Serinibacter salmoneus: one gene and its partner. The protein of the gene in region 1 interacts with the protein of each later gene in a pairwise test. Links are inferred from orthologs where the notes say so. Each region holds a gene or a part of one and is shown on either strand. Other genes may lie near its edges.

The links. The genes of interacting proteins can lie anywhere in the genome.
Region 2: the proteins of aceE (region 1) and nth interact in binary tests that used the Escherichia coli proteins (3 or more experiments, as listed by UniProt). The link is inferred for Serinibacter salmoneus from one-to-one orthologs.

Annotation. Positions count from the first base shown.
Region 1 is NZ_PDJD01000001.1:1,562,078-1,569,777, forward strand. Bases 2,897-6,217 are described here. They hold aceE (pyruvate dehydrogenase (acetyl-transferring), homodimeric type), read left to right. Parts: upstream 2,897-3,290; coding sequence 3,291-6,017; downstream 6,018-6,217. Other genes in these bases: ATL40_RS06885 (DUF3052 domain-containing protein), read right to left, coding at 2,897-3,041; ATL40_RS06895 (hypothetical protein), read right to left, coding at 6,115-6,217. Outside these bases: ATL40_RS15395 (hypothetical protein), read left to right, coding at 1-542; ATL40_RS06875 (hypothetical protein), read right to left, coding at 1,089-1,418; ATL40_RS06880 (CPBP family intramembrane glutamic endopeptidase), read right to left, coding at 1,430-2,563; more of ATL40_RS06885, read right to left, coding at 2,616-2,896; more of ATL40_RS06895, read right to left, coding at 6,218-6,819; ATL40_RS06900 (PucR family transcriptional regulator), read left to right, coding at 6,955-7,700. UniProt on the Escherichia coli protein: Component of the pyruvate dehydrogenase (PDH) complex, that catalyzes the overall conversion of pyruvate to acetyl-CoA and CO(2).
Region 2 is NZ_PDJD01000001.1:2,596,510-2,603,630, forward strand. What follows is about bases 1,827-4,568. They hold nth (endonuclease III), read right to left. Parts: upstream 3,633-4,568; coding sequence 3,021-3,632; downstream 1,827-3,020. Other genes in these bases: ATL40_RS11605 (bifunctional lysylphosphatidylglycerol flippase/synthetase MprF), read right to left, coding at 1,827-2,016; ATL40_RS11610 (alpha/beta fold hydrolase), read left to right, coding at 2,100-2,993; ATL40_RS11620 (Crp/Fnr family transcriptional regulator), read left to right, coding at 3,767-4,444; ATL40_RS11625 (RidA family protein), read right to left, coding at 4,454-4,568. Outside these bases: ATL40_RS11600 (hypothetical protein), read right to left, coding at 1-289; more of ATL40_RS11605, read right to left, coding at 286-1,826; more of ATL40_RS11625, read right to left, coding at 4,569-4,927; Sp36 family protein, read right to left, coding at 4,927-5,088; ATL40_RS11635 (penicillin-binding protein), read left to right, coding at 5,204-7,121. UniProt on the Escherichia coli protein: DNA repair enzyme that has both DNA N-glycosylase activity and AP-lyase activity. The DNA N-glycosylase activity releases various damaged pyrimidines from DNA by cleaving the N-glycosidic bond, leaving an AP (apurinic/apyrimidinic) site.

The sequences.
Region 1 (7,700 bases):
GCACGTTCGATCAGCCCGCACAGATGTACGGGGTGGTCGGTGACCTGTCCTCGGGGATGCGGTCGCCGCGGCAGGTCTTGGAGCAGCTCGTTGGTGTTCACGAGCAGAAGGTCGCGCATACCTTCAACGAGAGCGGCGATCACATAGCCGGGGTTCGGGACGCTATGGCCAACGGCGGCACGAGCCGCAAGGTGTCCATCGGCTATCTCAACGTGACCAAGCGGGACGGCTTCGGCCGCGAGACGCGCATCGTTGGACCAGACCCCGAACGTGCCACCCTGGTCAAGTGGGCCGTTAGGGCCTGCGCGACCGGCGCTCTCGACTATCCAGCGGATGCTGTCCAGCCCGTACTACACGGGCAACACTTGCTTGCGGGGCGCGACCCACGACGGCATCCACGAACCGCTCGTCGCCACCAAAATCTGGTTCAGAGTTCAGCCGGTGCTCACCGCGCACCGGACCTCCGGGGGGAAGACCCAGGCTCACCACCACTACCTCAAGCGCAGCGTGTACTGCGGCGGGTGTGGGTCGCCTCCACATGACCGCCCGCCACGAACGATAGGCCCACCAGCACGACCGCGACAAGCTGCTACGTCGGAGCGATCCCGCTGGTCCTGCTCGGAGAGGAGCAGGAGCGCATCGCCAGGCGCCTCGCGTTCCTCGAAGCACGGATCGAGGCCGGAGTCACCGAGTACGGGCAACCTCAAGCCCACGTCGACGACTGCCTCGCTCCCGCAGGAGACTGCCACGCGATCTACATGAGCATCGCCGACCAACTGCGGCGCATCGCCAACCAGGACTTCTTCGACAAACTCATCGTCCTGCCCGAAGACGGCGTCATCGGGGAGCTGGGCGAACCGTTTGACGAGCTGTTCAACCCCGACGTCCAGAGCCGCGCGGTCCGCTTCACGGAGCGGACCGCGGAATCTGGATCTCAAACCGGTGATGTTCGGTGGGCCCAGAGGGGCTCGAACCCCCGACCTCCGCGGTGTAAACGCGGCGCTCTGACCAACTGAGCTATAGGCCCGATCCGGGGCGCGTCAACGCGCGCACCGCACGAGGAGGATACTCCGCTCAGCGCGAGCCGCTCAGCCCTCGCTAAAGCACTCCCCCGCCGCACCGGTGATCAGGTCGGTGAGGACCGTCTGGTCCTCCTCGCTCGGGACGTACTCCTCGTCGCCGCCGATGAGCGCCTGCAGCGCCTCGTCGGAGAGGTCGGAGTCCACGTACGCCTGCGAGACGCACATGAGCTGGTCGTCCGTGATCCCCAGCTCCTCGAAGCCCTCATCGGCACTGAGGGTGTCGGCGACCTGGGCGGCATCGGGCCGGGAGGAGTCGGACCCCGACTCCCCCGAACAGGCGGCGAGCCCGAGGACGGCGATCGCGGACGTGGCGGCAAGGAGTCGTCGGGTCTGCATGATGCCCGAGCCTAGCGGACCGGCTGGGAGGGAACCTGGACGGGCGCCCAGACGCCGGGCATCGGCAGGGGCACCGGCGCCACACCACGCGGGGACGGCCAGGGGCTGGTGGAGCGCAGGCCGGCACGCCGTGCCATCACCGCAACCACCCAGCAGTAGGCGATCGTGCTGATCAGCGTCGCCAATACGCCCACGAGGCTCCCCTCACCCGAACCCTCAGTGCTCCCGAAGATGCCCGTCGCCTGCAGCGAGAACACCACCACGTTGTTCACCACGTGCAAGCTGATGGCGGCCTCGAGCCCGCCCGTGCGTAACGTCAACCACACTGCTGCGAGTCCGAACACACCCACGTCCAGCAGACCCCACACGTCGTACACGTGTCCGGCGACGAACAGGAGCGTGGTGACGACGACCACGAGGGCCATCGACCACCGCCGGGCCGGCAGCCAGGCGGCGAGCGTCTGCACGAACAGTCCGCGGAACAGGTACTCCTCCGCGGCGGCCTGGAACGGCACGAGCAGCACGATCACCAGCAGCGCGGGCACCAGCGTGCCCACGGGGGTCCATTGCGGTGTGAACACCTCGGCATCCGGCGCGCCGCCCGCTCCGGCCACCGCGACCATGCTGACCAGTATCGTGATGCCGAGGCTCAGCACCAGCGAGGCCAACGCCACCGGGAGCAGGCTCAGCATCCACCGCCACCGTAGGCGCAGCGCGACCGAGCCGATGTGCCCGATCGGTCGCATCCCCGCGACGGCCAACCCGAGGTAGATGCTCGGGATCAGGCACGCCAGTCCTCCGAGGGTCACGATCAAGACCGGTACGTCGGTCGCGTCCAGGGCGACGATGCGGTCCAGGACCACCTCAGGATCCCAGGTCTCGACCCTGGAGGCCCCGGCAAGATCGATGACCAGGAACGCCACGAGCAGCACCGTCTGGCCAAGGAGCATCCCAGCACCGGTGATCGCGAGTGCGATGAGGGGGCGCCACCACCGCCAGGGCTTGCCGGAGCGGGTGTAGGTGGCCCGCGCGAGTTCCGCGTACCCGGTCCCGGCATCGGGCTGGTGGTCACGCCCGCGCACCATCCGTGGCGGGTCGTAGGTTCCCCCGCGGGGGAACGTCGGCCGGGGCAGAGGCTCAGTCACCCCACCACGCTACCCAGCAACCCGAAGGTGCGGGTGCAACTCCACAGGGGAGTCAGCGACCCTTCGGGCCGGTGAGTCGTACGCCGAGCCACGCCGCGCCTGCCGCGAGGGAGGTCGTCAACTGCAGCCCCGCCGTCGTGGCGGCCTCGCCGATGTCGGAGGGCGGGACGTGACCCTCGGAGCCCATCTTCGGGACGAGCACCCACACGAGGCCACCCTCCTCGAGCACGGCCGTGGCGTCCACGAGAAGATCGGTGAGATCGGTGATGTCGCCGTCCTCGCCCCGCCACCACACGATGGCCGAGTCGATGACGTCGCCGTAGTCCTCGTCCACGAGTTCCACGCCCACCTCGTCCACGAGCGCGTCACGCAGGGTCTGGTCCACGTCCTCGTCGTAGCCCCACTCCTGAATGACCTGCCCGGACTGGAATCCGAGTCGACCGGCGGGACCACCCGCCGTGCCGGCCGTCGCTGTCACGTTCCTTACCCTTTCGTGGTCTACATCACCTGCTGGGGCGAGACTACAGCCCGGACGCCGCGGAATCACGCCCCCGGCGTGGCGTCCACCACACGGGACGCGACGCACTTGCGGACACCGGCGCCCGGCCCACGTGGCTAGGCTGTAGGTGGGGCACCACCGGACAGGCGGGAAACACCCGTTCGGCGCGTGTCTCGCCACTGGCCAGTGCCACCGCGACGGCCTCGAACCAAGGGAGCTGAAGAGTCTGTGACCGAGCCCGACTCCACCACGATCGACGACGCCACCGAGGAGCGCAACGAATGGCTTGCCTCCATCGACGCCTTGGTGAACTCCCGGGGTGAGGCGCACGCACGCGAGGTCGTCTCCGCGTTGCTGGACCACGCCACGCACCGCGGCCTCGAGTTGCCCCGCGTCGTCACGACCGCGCACATCAACACGATCGACGCCTCCCAGGAGCCGGAGTTCCCCGGTGACGAGGAGATCGAGAACCGCTACCGCGACTACCTGCGGTGGAACTCCGCCGTCATGGTCACCCGGGCCCAGCGCCCCGGCGTCGGCGTCGGCGGCCACATCTCCTCCTACGCCTCCGTGGCCACGCTGTACGAGGTCGGACTGAACCACTTCTTCAAGGGCAAGGACCACCCCGGCGGCGGCGACCAGGTCTACTTCCAGGGCCACGCCTCCCCCGGGATGTACGCGCGCGCCTTCCTGGAGGGCCGCCTGTCCGCGGACCGGCTCGACGGGTTCCGCCAGGAGCTCTCCCACCCGGCGGGTGGGCTGCCCTCCTACCCGCACCCGCGCCTGATGCCGGACTTCTGGGAGTTCCCCACGGTGTCGATGGGCCTGGGCCCGGCCGGCGCCATCTACCAGGCGTGGACCAACCGCTACCTCGAACTGCGCGGCATCAAGGACACCAGTCAGCAGCACGTCTGGGCCTTCCTCGGCGACGGCGAGATGGATGAGCCGGAATCCCGCGGCATGCTGCAGCTCGCCGCACAGCAGAAGCTCGACAACCTGACGTTCGTGGTCAACTGCAACCTGCAGCGCCTGGACGGCCCGGTGCGCGGCAACGGCTCGATCATCACCGAGCTCGAGGGCTACTTCCGCGGTGCCGGCTGGAACGTCATCAAGGTGATCTGGGGTCGGGAGTGGGACGAGCTGCTCGCCAACGACACCGAGGGCGCTCTGGTGGACGTCATGTCCTCCACCACCGACGGGGACTACCAGACCTTCAAGGCGGAGTCCGGTGCGTTCATCCGCGAGCACTTCTTCGGCCGCGACCCACGCACCAAGGAACTCGTGGTGGACCTCAGCGACGAGGCCATCTGGAAGATGAAGCGTGGCGGGCACGACACCCGCAAGATCTACGCCGCCTACAAGGCGGCGGTGGAGCACAAGGGGCAGCCGACGGTCGTGCTCGCGCACACCGTCAAGGGCTACGGCCTGGGCCCGCACTTCGCGGCGCGCAACGCCACGCACCAGATGAAGAAGCTCAAGCCGGAGGATGCCAAGCTCCTGCGCGACGCCCTGGAGATCCCGCTGACGGACGCGCAGCTGGAGGAGGACCCGGCGCTGCCGCCGTACTTCCACCCCGGCGCCGACGCCCCCGAGATCCAGTACATGATGGAGCACCGCCGTCAACTGGGCGGGTTCGTGCCGGAGCGTCGCTCCAGCCACACCGCCGTCTCCCTGCCGGGCGACAAGGCCTACTCCCTGCTCGCCAAGGGCTCCGGGCAGCAGGAGGTCGCCACCACGATGGCGTTCGTCCGGCTGTTCAAGGACCTGATCAAGGACAAGGAGTTCGGCAAGCGGATCGTGCCGATCATCCCGGACGAGGCGCGCACCTTCGGCCTGGACTCCATCTTCCCGAGCGCGAAGATCTTCAACACGCTCGGACAGAACTACCTGCCGGTGGACCGCGAGCTCATGCTGAGCTACAAGGAGTCCGAGGCCGGGCAGATCATGCACACCGGCATCAACGAGGCCGGTTCGGCCGCCGCCTTCCAGTCGGTGGGCACCTCCTACGCCACCCACGGCGAGGTACTGGTCCCGTTCTACATCTACTACTCGATGTTCGGGTTCCAGCGCACCGGTGACCAGTTCTGGGCCGCCGGTGACCAGATGACCCGTGGCTTCCTCATCGGCGCCACCGCCGGTCGCACCACGCTGACCGGTGAGGGCCTGCAGCACGCCGATGGCCACTCGCCGCTGATCGCAGGCACCAACTCCGCGGTGGTGCACTACGACCCCGCCTACGGCTACGAGATCCGGCACATCGTGCGCGACGGGCTGGAGCGGATGTACGGCGAGGGCGGTCACATCGCCGGACGCGAGCGGGACGTCATGTACTACCTGACGGTCTACAACGAGCCGATGCTGCAGCCCAAGGAGCCGCAGGACGTGGACGTCGACGGCATCATCCGGGGGATGCACCGCATCGCCGAGGTGCCCGACGGCGATGGGCCGGTCGTGCAGCTCCTGGCCTCGGGCGTGGCGGTGCCCTGGGCGCTGGAGGCTCGGGAGATCCTGCAGTCGGAGTGGGGTGTGCGGGCCGCGGTGTGGTCGGTCACCTCGTGGAACGAACTGCGCCGGGACGCGCTCGCGGCGGAGAAGGACGCCTTCGTGCACCCGCACGAGGAGGCCCGCACCCCGTACCTGACGCAACGGTTGGCAGAGATCGGGGCACCGGTCATCGCCACCTCGGACTACGACCACCTCGTCCCCGACCAGATCCGCCAGTGGGTCCCGGGTGACTACGCCGTGCTCGGCGCCGACGGGTTCGGCCTGTCCGACACCCGACCGGCCGTGCGCCGTCACTTCCTCATCGACAGCCACTCGCTGGTCGCCAAGACCCTGCAGACGCTGGCGCGCCGCGGCGAGTTCGACCGCGGCGCGGCCGCGGACGCCGTGGAGCGCTACCGTCTGCTGGACGTGACGGCCGGTTCCACCGGGAACGCCGGCGGCGACGCCTGATCGCTGCCGGGTCGGGCGCGCCCGCCTGACCACGCACGAAGGCCCGGATCCTTGAGGATCCGGGCCTTCGTCGTCCCGCATGAGCCGCGGGATACGCCTACTCGCCGGTGGGCGCGCGGTGCCGTGCCTCCGCGGCCTCCACGAGGCGGTCCAGATCCCCGATCTGCGCCGAGGAGGAGGCCCCCTCCAGGGAGTCCAGGAGACGGCGCGCCTCCTCGATGCGCCCGGTCTCGAGCGCGGCCATGATCACCTCGCCGCCGGCGCCGGCGGTACGAGAGGCCAGATCCCAGTGCGCCACGCCGAAGGTGACGGCCTCGGTGGCTGCGCCCGCGTCGCGCAACATCGCGACCGCGTGGGTGAGTGCGAGCCCGGTGGTCTCACGCTCGCAGGCGAGGTTCAGTCGGCGCATCGCCCCCTCGCGATCGGAGTCGAGGGACAGGCGCGCCATCACTACCAGGGGCAGCCAGGCACGGGGCGTACCGGCAAGTTCCTCCGCCAGCGCCCAGATGGCGTCGTTCTGCTGGGTGGTCAGCTCCGTCGTCCCATCGGCGGGGGCGGCCGCTGCGCCGTCCACCTCGGCGTCGGGGTCACCGGTCAACGGGTCCAGCCGCGTGCCCTCGTCGGCGCGCTGGCGCACGATCTCAGCGAGCGCATCGAAGGCCTTGCGGTCGTTGGGGTTCGCGGACAGTTGCGCACGCAACTCCTCCTCCGCGGGCGTGGCCTCGCGGTGGGAGAGAGGGGTGTCTTCTTCCGTGTGGCCGCCTCGCTCTGCGAGTCGGCGCAACCAGCTCAACAGTGCCATGCGGCCAGCCTAGTGCCCAGGCGTGATCCCGCGAGGGATCGACAAGGATCGCACCGAGGGCTCACTTGTGGGACTCCCACAACTGCGCCGGTTCCGGACTCGCCTGCGACCACCCGCGCACCGTATGGTCCGAGGGTGATCCAGCCACGTGGCGCCGACGCCGAGATGACTCGGCTGCTGCGCAACCGTACCGCCATGCTCACGGCCGCGACGGTGCGCCGCCTGGAGGCGGAGGTGGAGTGGTACCGCGGTCTCGCCGCCGAGGACCGTTCCTGGATCTCGCTGGTGGCCACCTCGGGCATCACGGCGTTCATCGACTGGTACGAGCGCCCGACCCCCACCACCTACAACGCGGCGGAGATCTTCCGCGCGGCACCCCCGGAACTCACCCGCTCGATCTCGCTGCAGAACGCGCTGGCCCTGGTGCGCATCGTGGTGGAGGTGGTGGAGGAGAACACGCAGGAGATCGCCTCACCGCACCGCGCGCAGGAGCTGCGCGAGGCCGTGCTGGTGTACTCCCGCGAGGTCGCCTTCTCCGCCGCGGAGGTGTACGCCCGCGCTGCCGAGGCGCGCGGCGCCTGGGACGCTCGGATGGAGGCGCTCGCGGTGGATGCGCTGCTGCGCGATGACAGCGAGGCGCTGGCCTCGCGGGTCGCCACCCTGGGCTGGAGCGGGGAGGGACCCGTACTCGCGGTGGTCGGCACGACGGCGGTGCCGGTCACCGACGCCCGGACCGCCGATCTGCGCCGGCTCGCACGACGCGCCGCCCGCGATGCGTTGGTGGGCAATCAGGGTGAGCGTGTGGTGGTGGTGCTCGGGGGTTTCACCGACGCCCGTGCGGCCGTCGAGTTGCTCCTGCCCCGGCTGTCGGAAGGTCCGGT
Region 2 (7,121 bases), 1.0 Mb from region 1 along the record:
CGCCGACCATGTCCACCGTGCGCAGGCTGACCGGCAGCACCCGGGGTGCGCCGAGCACGGAGATCACCACGGCGGCCGCGATGATCGTCTGCACCAGGAACAGTGGCGCCCGGTCGTAGGCGACCAGGGAGACCAGGAAGGCCGCGCCGTCGACCACCAACCCGATGAGCACCAGCGGCTGGGTGAACGTGTTCAGGCCCTGCGCCTTGGAGGCCCCGACCGCCTGCAGCAGGGTGGCGACGCCGTAGAGCACGCACGCCACCAGGGCGAGGAGCAGGCCCCAGATCACGAGCGCGGGTAGCTGTACTCGGCGGCGTGATCGAAGAAGCGTCCGATCACCGGGATCTCGGTGACGCCCTCGGCGTCCGCCATCACCAGCAGTTGGGCCGTGACGAACTCGGGGGCGTCCACCATGAGCCACCTGGCCGTCCAGGTCGGGTCGTACTTCTCGTTGAAGGTGGCGAGGGTCTCCATCTGGGTGCCCTTGGAGAAGCGCTGCAGCAGCGGCTTGACGAGGCTGTCCAATCGGCTGCTGCTCTCGCCCTTGAGCACCCCGCGCATCACGGCGAAGTTCAGACCCAGGCCCCGCACGCCGTCGCCGGTGCCGATGCCGTGGGGTCCGCCCGCATCACCCAGCTGGGCGATGGTCTGGGCGATCGTGAAGTCGATGAGCCCGTTGGGCAGGTCCGCCACGTCCAGGCGGCGGCGCATCACGTCCAGCGACCAACCGTCGATGTCGCGGGCGGGCACCCACTGGATGAAGGCATCCACCCGTCCCTCGGCGTTGCGGGTGACCGAGAGCCACAGGCCCTCATCGCTCGGGTCCAGCAGCCGCGAGAGCGTCATGGAGAACCCCCGCTCGGACTCCCCCCGGCGGGACTCCTCGGCCATCTGGCGCACCTGGTCCGCGAGCTCGGGCTCCAGGTGTGCCGGGTCGTGGAACGTGGTCGTGTACCCGGCGCGCTCCACCCGGGAGACCGCGTGGCGCAGGGACTTCTTGGACTTGCCGGTGAGGGTGAACTGCGAGCAGTCGACCGTGGCCTCGTCCCCGAGGTAGATCGACCGCAGCCCGCTCGCCTCGTAGATCGGGCGCCAGGCGTCGGTGCCGGCCACCACGCACAGGGACCACCCGAAGCCCTCGGCGTAGGCCACGAAGGCCTCCCAGACCTCCTCGCGTTCCGCCACTGGCCCGATCGGATCGGGTGAGACGAGGCACACGCCGCTGCGCGTGGAGTAGGCGACGACCGAGTCGCCGACGAAGAAGTAGTCCTTGTCATCGCGCAGCGCGAAGTAGTCCAGGGTGCCGCCCCCGTGGCGGGCCACGATCCCCCGGGCGCGCTCACGGTCGCGCAGATGATCGGCGGGGCTGAGGCGCACCGGACGGCGCGGGGCCAGGAGCACCCAGACCAGCGTGATGAGGAAGGCGATGAACGCCACGACCTCCAGGGTCCGCATCACTCTGAGTGCGCGCTCGTCCACGATCGTGTCCGCGACGTCGTCCGTCAGCACGTAGATGACGATCGCGATGGCGAGCAGCACCGCGAGCGCGATGGCGGTGTAGCCGATCAGGCGGCGCGCGGTGGCCGCCGGTACGTGCACCGTGAAGGCCCCGCGCGCCCAGATCAGCCAGATCGCGCCGGCGAGCGGCAGCACCCCCCACAGGGTGCTGTAGCCCGGGGAGATGTGCAGCACCACCGAGACCAGCAGCGCCGCCACGGCCCCCCACAGCGCGATCCGGTGCCCGTTGCGCAGGCCGCGCGAGGCACCGAGCAACAGGATCGCGGCGACGGCGAAACTGAACCGGGCGCTGGTCTCCCCCAGCCACGGGAATACCTCGTACAACAACCCGAAGTGGCCCCAGAGGTGGCGCTGCAGCGCCGAGAGCATCATGAGGACCGCCAGCACCACGGTGACGCGAGAGGCGATGTTGCGCTTGGCCTGGTCACGCCGTCGGCTGCTGGTGCGGGTGGCGGTGGAGGGCGGCAGGAGGAGAGAACGGTCGTCCTCGGGGGGCATCGACGTCACCCGGCCGATCCTATCGGCGAGGGGCCCGTCGGCTTCTTCGGGCGTGGCGGGGACGCCCGCGATAGCCTCGCCGGGTGAGTGTCGATTCCTTGTCCCTGCAGGTCCCCGGCGAGTGGGAGCACCGGTTCGTGGCCGCGAACGGGTGCCGGTTCCATGTTGCCCAGGCGGGCGACGCGGACGCTCCCCTGGTCCTGCTCCTGCACGGGTTCCCGCAGACCTGGTACGCCTGGCGTCATCAGATCCCGGCGGTGGCAGCCGCGGGCTATCGGGTGGTCGCCATGGACCTGCGCGGGTTCGGCCTCTCCGACCGCCCACCCCGGGGCCATGACACCTTCTCCCTCGCGGACGACGTGGCCGGGGTGATCCGCGCCCTGGGGCACAGCCAGGCGGTGGTCATCGGTCACGGGTACGGCGGCCAGATCGCCTGGGCCCTCCCCGCGCTGTTCCCCGACCAGGTGCGCGCGATCGGGGTGCTCTCCGCCCCGCACCCGATCGGGTTGCGCTCGCGCCGGGTGGTGCCCGTGGGCACCCTTGCGGCGTTGGCGTTCGCCCAGGTGCCCTGGTTCCCCGAGCAGCGGCTGCGCCGCGACTGGGTCCCGGCCCTGTTGACGGCGTGGGGCGCACCCGGGTGGGAGTGCGACGCCGTGGACCACTACGTCGACGCCGCGCGGCTGCCGGCGGCGGCCCACCACATCCTGGAGCAGGCCCGCTGGCAGGTGCGCTCCTCCTCCCGGCCTGCCGGCAGGCGCCTCCTGGCGGAGCTGAAGGCTCCCGTGCGGGTGCCGGTGCTGGCGCTGCACGGCACCGCCGACCGGGCGCTGGCCCCCGCCTCCCGGCGCCACGACTCCCAGTACGTGGCCGGGGAGTACGCCCAGCACCTGATCGCCGGGGCGGGGCACTTCCTGCCCGAGGAGGCGCCCGACGCCGTCACCCGCCAGGTACTCGGCCTGCTGCGATCCCTCGACTGAGAACGCAGCCCGCCCTCGCTCAGGCCCTCACGCGGGGGCCGAGGTCGCAGCGGACGGGCACAGGTCCCGCACCGGGCACTCGGCACAGGCCGGGCGGCGCGCGTGGCAGACCCGGCGCCCGTGCCAGATCAAGCGGTGGCAGGTGACCACCCACTCCTCGCGCGGGAGGAGCGCGGTGAGGTCACGCTCGACCTTGACCGCATCCTGCTGTGTGGTCCACCCGAAGCGGCGGGCGAGCCGGCCCACGTGGGTGTCGACCGTGATCCCGGGGACACCGAACGCGTTCCCGAGCACCACGTTCGCGGTCTTGCGCCCGACCCCCGGCAGGGAGACCAGGGCCTGGAGATCTGCCGGCACCACGCCGTCGCGCTGAGCCAAGGCCGCACCGAGGCCGAGCAGCGAACGCGACTTGGCACGGAAGAACCCGAGCGGGCGCAGGATCTCCTGGAGGTCCGCCTCTCTCGCCCCTGCGAGCGCCGCGGCATCCGGGTAGCGCCGGAAGAGCTCCGGGGTGACCTGGTTGACTCGGACGTCCGTGGTCTGCGCGGACAACACGGTGGCCACCAGCAACTCGTACGGCGAGGTGAAGTCCAACTCGCAGTGCGCGTCGGGGTAGGCCTCCGCCAGCGCGCGCATCATGGCGCTCACCGGCGCCGGGCCCCGCCCCAGGACGTGGGCGGACGGGGAGTGGTCAGGTGTCACCTCGTCACCGTACCCACGCCGAGTGATGTGAGGTGGCACACTTGCTCCACCGACAAAGGGAGGTAGCCACTGTGTCCGAGGAAGTCGTCCGCACCGTACCGCTGTTCGCCGATCTCGACGAGGAGACGTTCCGCGTGGTGCGCGGGCACATGGTCACCACCAACGTGCGCCGCGGGGAGATCCTGTTCCGGGAGAACGAGCCGGGTGACCGCTTCTGGGTCATCACGGCGGGAAAGGTGAAGCTCGGGCACACCGCCCCGGACGGACGCGAGAGCCTGCTGGCCGTCCTGGGACCGGGTGAGATCGTCGGCGAACTGTCCGTGTACGACCCGGGTCCCCGGACGGCCACGGCGACCGTGCTGGCGCCCTCCACGTTCCTGGAGTTGGAGCACAGTCAGTTCGTGCGACTGCTGGACTCCCACCCCGCGCTGGCCCACCAGTTGCTGCGCTCCCTGGCGCAGCGGCTGCGCAAGACCAACACGGCACTGGCGGATCTGGTCTTCTCCGACGTGCCCGGTCGCGTGGCCAAGGCCCTCCTGGACCTCGCCCAGCGATTCGGCCGCCCGGCCGGCGCCGGGATCCGCGTGGCCCACGACCTCACGCAGGAGGAACTGGCTCAACTCGTGGGCGCCTCGCGCGAGACGGTGAACAAGTCGCTGGCGGAGTTCTCCAGCCGTGGCTGGATCCAGGTGGACGGGCGCGCGGTGATCCTGCTGGACATCCAGCGACTGGAGCGACGGTCCCGCTGAGAGAGCCCCTCAGCGCCTCCTGGCAATGACCTCGACCTCGACCGGGGAGTCCAGGGGGAGCACGCTCACGCCCACCGCGGAGCGGGCATGCGGGGTGCCGAAGACCGCACCGAACAGTTCGCTCGCTCCATTGGCCACCGCCGGCTGACCGGTGAAGGCGGGATCGGAGGCCACGAACACCACGGTCTTGACGATCTCCGCGATGGCGTCCAGACCACCGGCCTGCGCGGCGATGGCCGCGAGCGCGTTCAGGCCAGCGGTGCGCGCCAGGAGCGCCGCGTCCTCGGGCGGGACGAGGCTCGCTCCGGTGCCGACCTTCCCGGTGGCCAGGAGCGCGCCGTCGCGCAGCGGCAACTGACCCGAGGAGTAGATGAGGTCACCGGCGCTGACGGCGGGGACGTACGCGGCCACGGGGGCGGCGACCGGCGGCAGGGCGAGGCCGAGCTCGGCCAGGCGCAGCGAGGGCGTGGACTCGGCGCCCATCACCGCTCCCCGGAGGGGCGCTTGAGATAGGCCACGAGGCCGTTGCCACCGGGTCCGGGGACCACCTGGACGAGCTCCCACCCGTCGGCGCCCCACTGGTCGAGGATCTGCTTGGTGCTGTGCACGATCAACGGGATCGTGGCGTACTCCCAGGTCGTCATGGTCCGAGCCTAGTGGGGCGCGCAGCACCCCTTCCAGGGCTGCTCTCACACAATCCCCACACCTGCGGCCCTCCCCAGCGCCGTTGTTGTCAGGGTCCGCCCGTAGTCTTGAACAATGGAATCGCCACGCCCGACCCGTCGCCATGAGGTGAACGTCTTCCAGGCCCTGGCGCTGCTGCTCGCCTTCCTGCTGCTCGCCGTCACCGGCGGCGTACTGACCGCGGGCCTGCTGATGCCGGCTGTGGCCGCCGTGGGAAGCGTCTCCGGGGCCGCCCAGCAGTTGTTCGACGACCTGCCCACCGAGGTCGAGATCGCACCTCCCTCGGAGCGTTCGGTGATCCTCGCCGCTGACGGCAGCACCCTGGCGACGTTCTACAGCGAGAACCGCGTGGTCGTGCCGCTGGAGGAGATCTCGCCGATGATGCAGGCGGCGGTGATCGCCACGGAGGACGAGCGGTTCTACGACCACGCCGGTGTGGACACCCAGGGCCTCATGCGCGCGCTGTTCCGCACCCTTCAGGGCGACACCCAGGGCGCCTCGACCCTGACCCAGCAGTACATCAAGAACGTGCTGATCGAGGAGGGCCGCCAGACCGGCGACGAGGAGGCCATCGAGGCCGCCCAGGAGGCGGACGGCGCCGAGGGCATCAACCGCAAGTTGCGGGAGATGAAACTCGCGATCTCCCTGGAGAAGGAGTACTCCAAGGACCAGATCCTCGAGGGCTACCTCAATATTGCCCAGTTCGCCGTGGGCACCTTCGGGGTGGAGACCGCGGCGAACTACTACTTCAACAAGTCCGCCGCTGAGTTGAACGCCGGCGAGGCCGCGCTGATCGCCGGGGTCACGAAGAGCCCCACCCTGTACGACCCGACGCGTGCGAGCGACGAGGAATACACGACGGCGACCAACCGTCGCGACACCGTGCTCACCCAGATGCACGATCAGGGCTACATCACCGACGCTGAGTACGACGAGGCGATCAACACGCCGGTGGCGGACATGCTGGATGTGACCCGCACGACCCAGGGGTGCGCCACCGCCGGGATCAGCGCCTACTTCTGCCAGTACGTGACCGCGTCGCTGGTGAACGACGGCTACCTCGGGGAGACCGAGGAGGAATCACGTCAGGCCCTGCAGCGCGGTGGTCTGACGATCACCACCACGATCGACCTGGAGCGGCAGCGTCAGGCCTATGAGTCGCTGGTCTCCCAGATCCCCACGAACGACCCGACCTACAACTCCTCGGTCTCGGGTGTGTACGGCGTCTCGGGTGCCATCAGCTCGGTGGAGCCCGGCACCGGGAACGTCGAGGCCATGGTGCAGAACACCACCTACGGCGAGGCGACGGAGGAGGACCCGCGCGCCACCACCGTGAACTTCAACGTGGACCGCGCCTACGGGGGCGGTGACGGTTTCCAGACGGGTTCTACCTTCAAGGCGTTCGTCCTGACGCAGTGGCTCATCGACGGGCACTCGCTCGCCGAGACGGTGGACGCCACCAACGGGCAGACCTTCCCGTTCGAGAGCTGGAACATCTCCTGCTCGCCGAGCTCCGCGAGCGACTACGAGCCGAAGAACCTCGAGGGCGCGGGCGGCTCGAACATGACGGTCCTGGAGGCCACGCGGCAGTCGGTGAACACCGCCTACGCGTACATGGAGAACCAGATGGACCTGTGCGACCTGCGCGAGACGACCTCGAAGATGGGCGTGCACGTGGGTACCGGCACGATCAACCCCGACCTGCTGCCCGAGGGCAGCCCGGCGCGGGCCCTGTACGAGGAGCAGGCGGGCGAGGACATCCTCGCGGTCCCCTCGATGGTGCTGGGATCCAACACCATCGCCCCGCTGACCATGGCCGCGGCGTTCGCGACCTACGCGAACGAGGGCGTCTACTGCGAGCCGCGTGCGATCACCGCGATCCAGGACCGCGACGGGAACGAGATCGAGGTTCCCGAGCCGCAGTGCGAGCGGGCCCTGTCCGAGGAGATCACGGCAGGCGTCAACTACGCCCTGCAGGAGGTGGTCTCCCCCG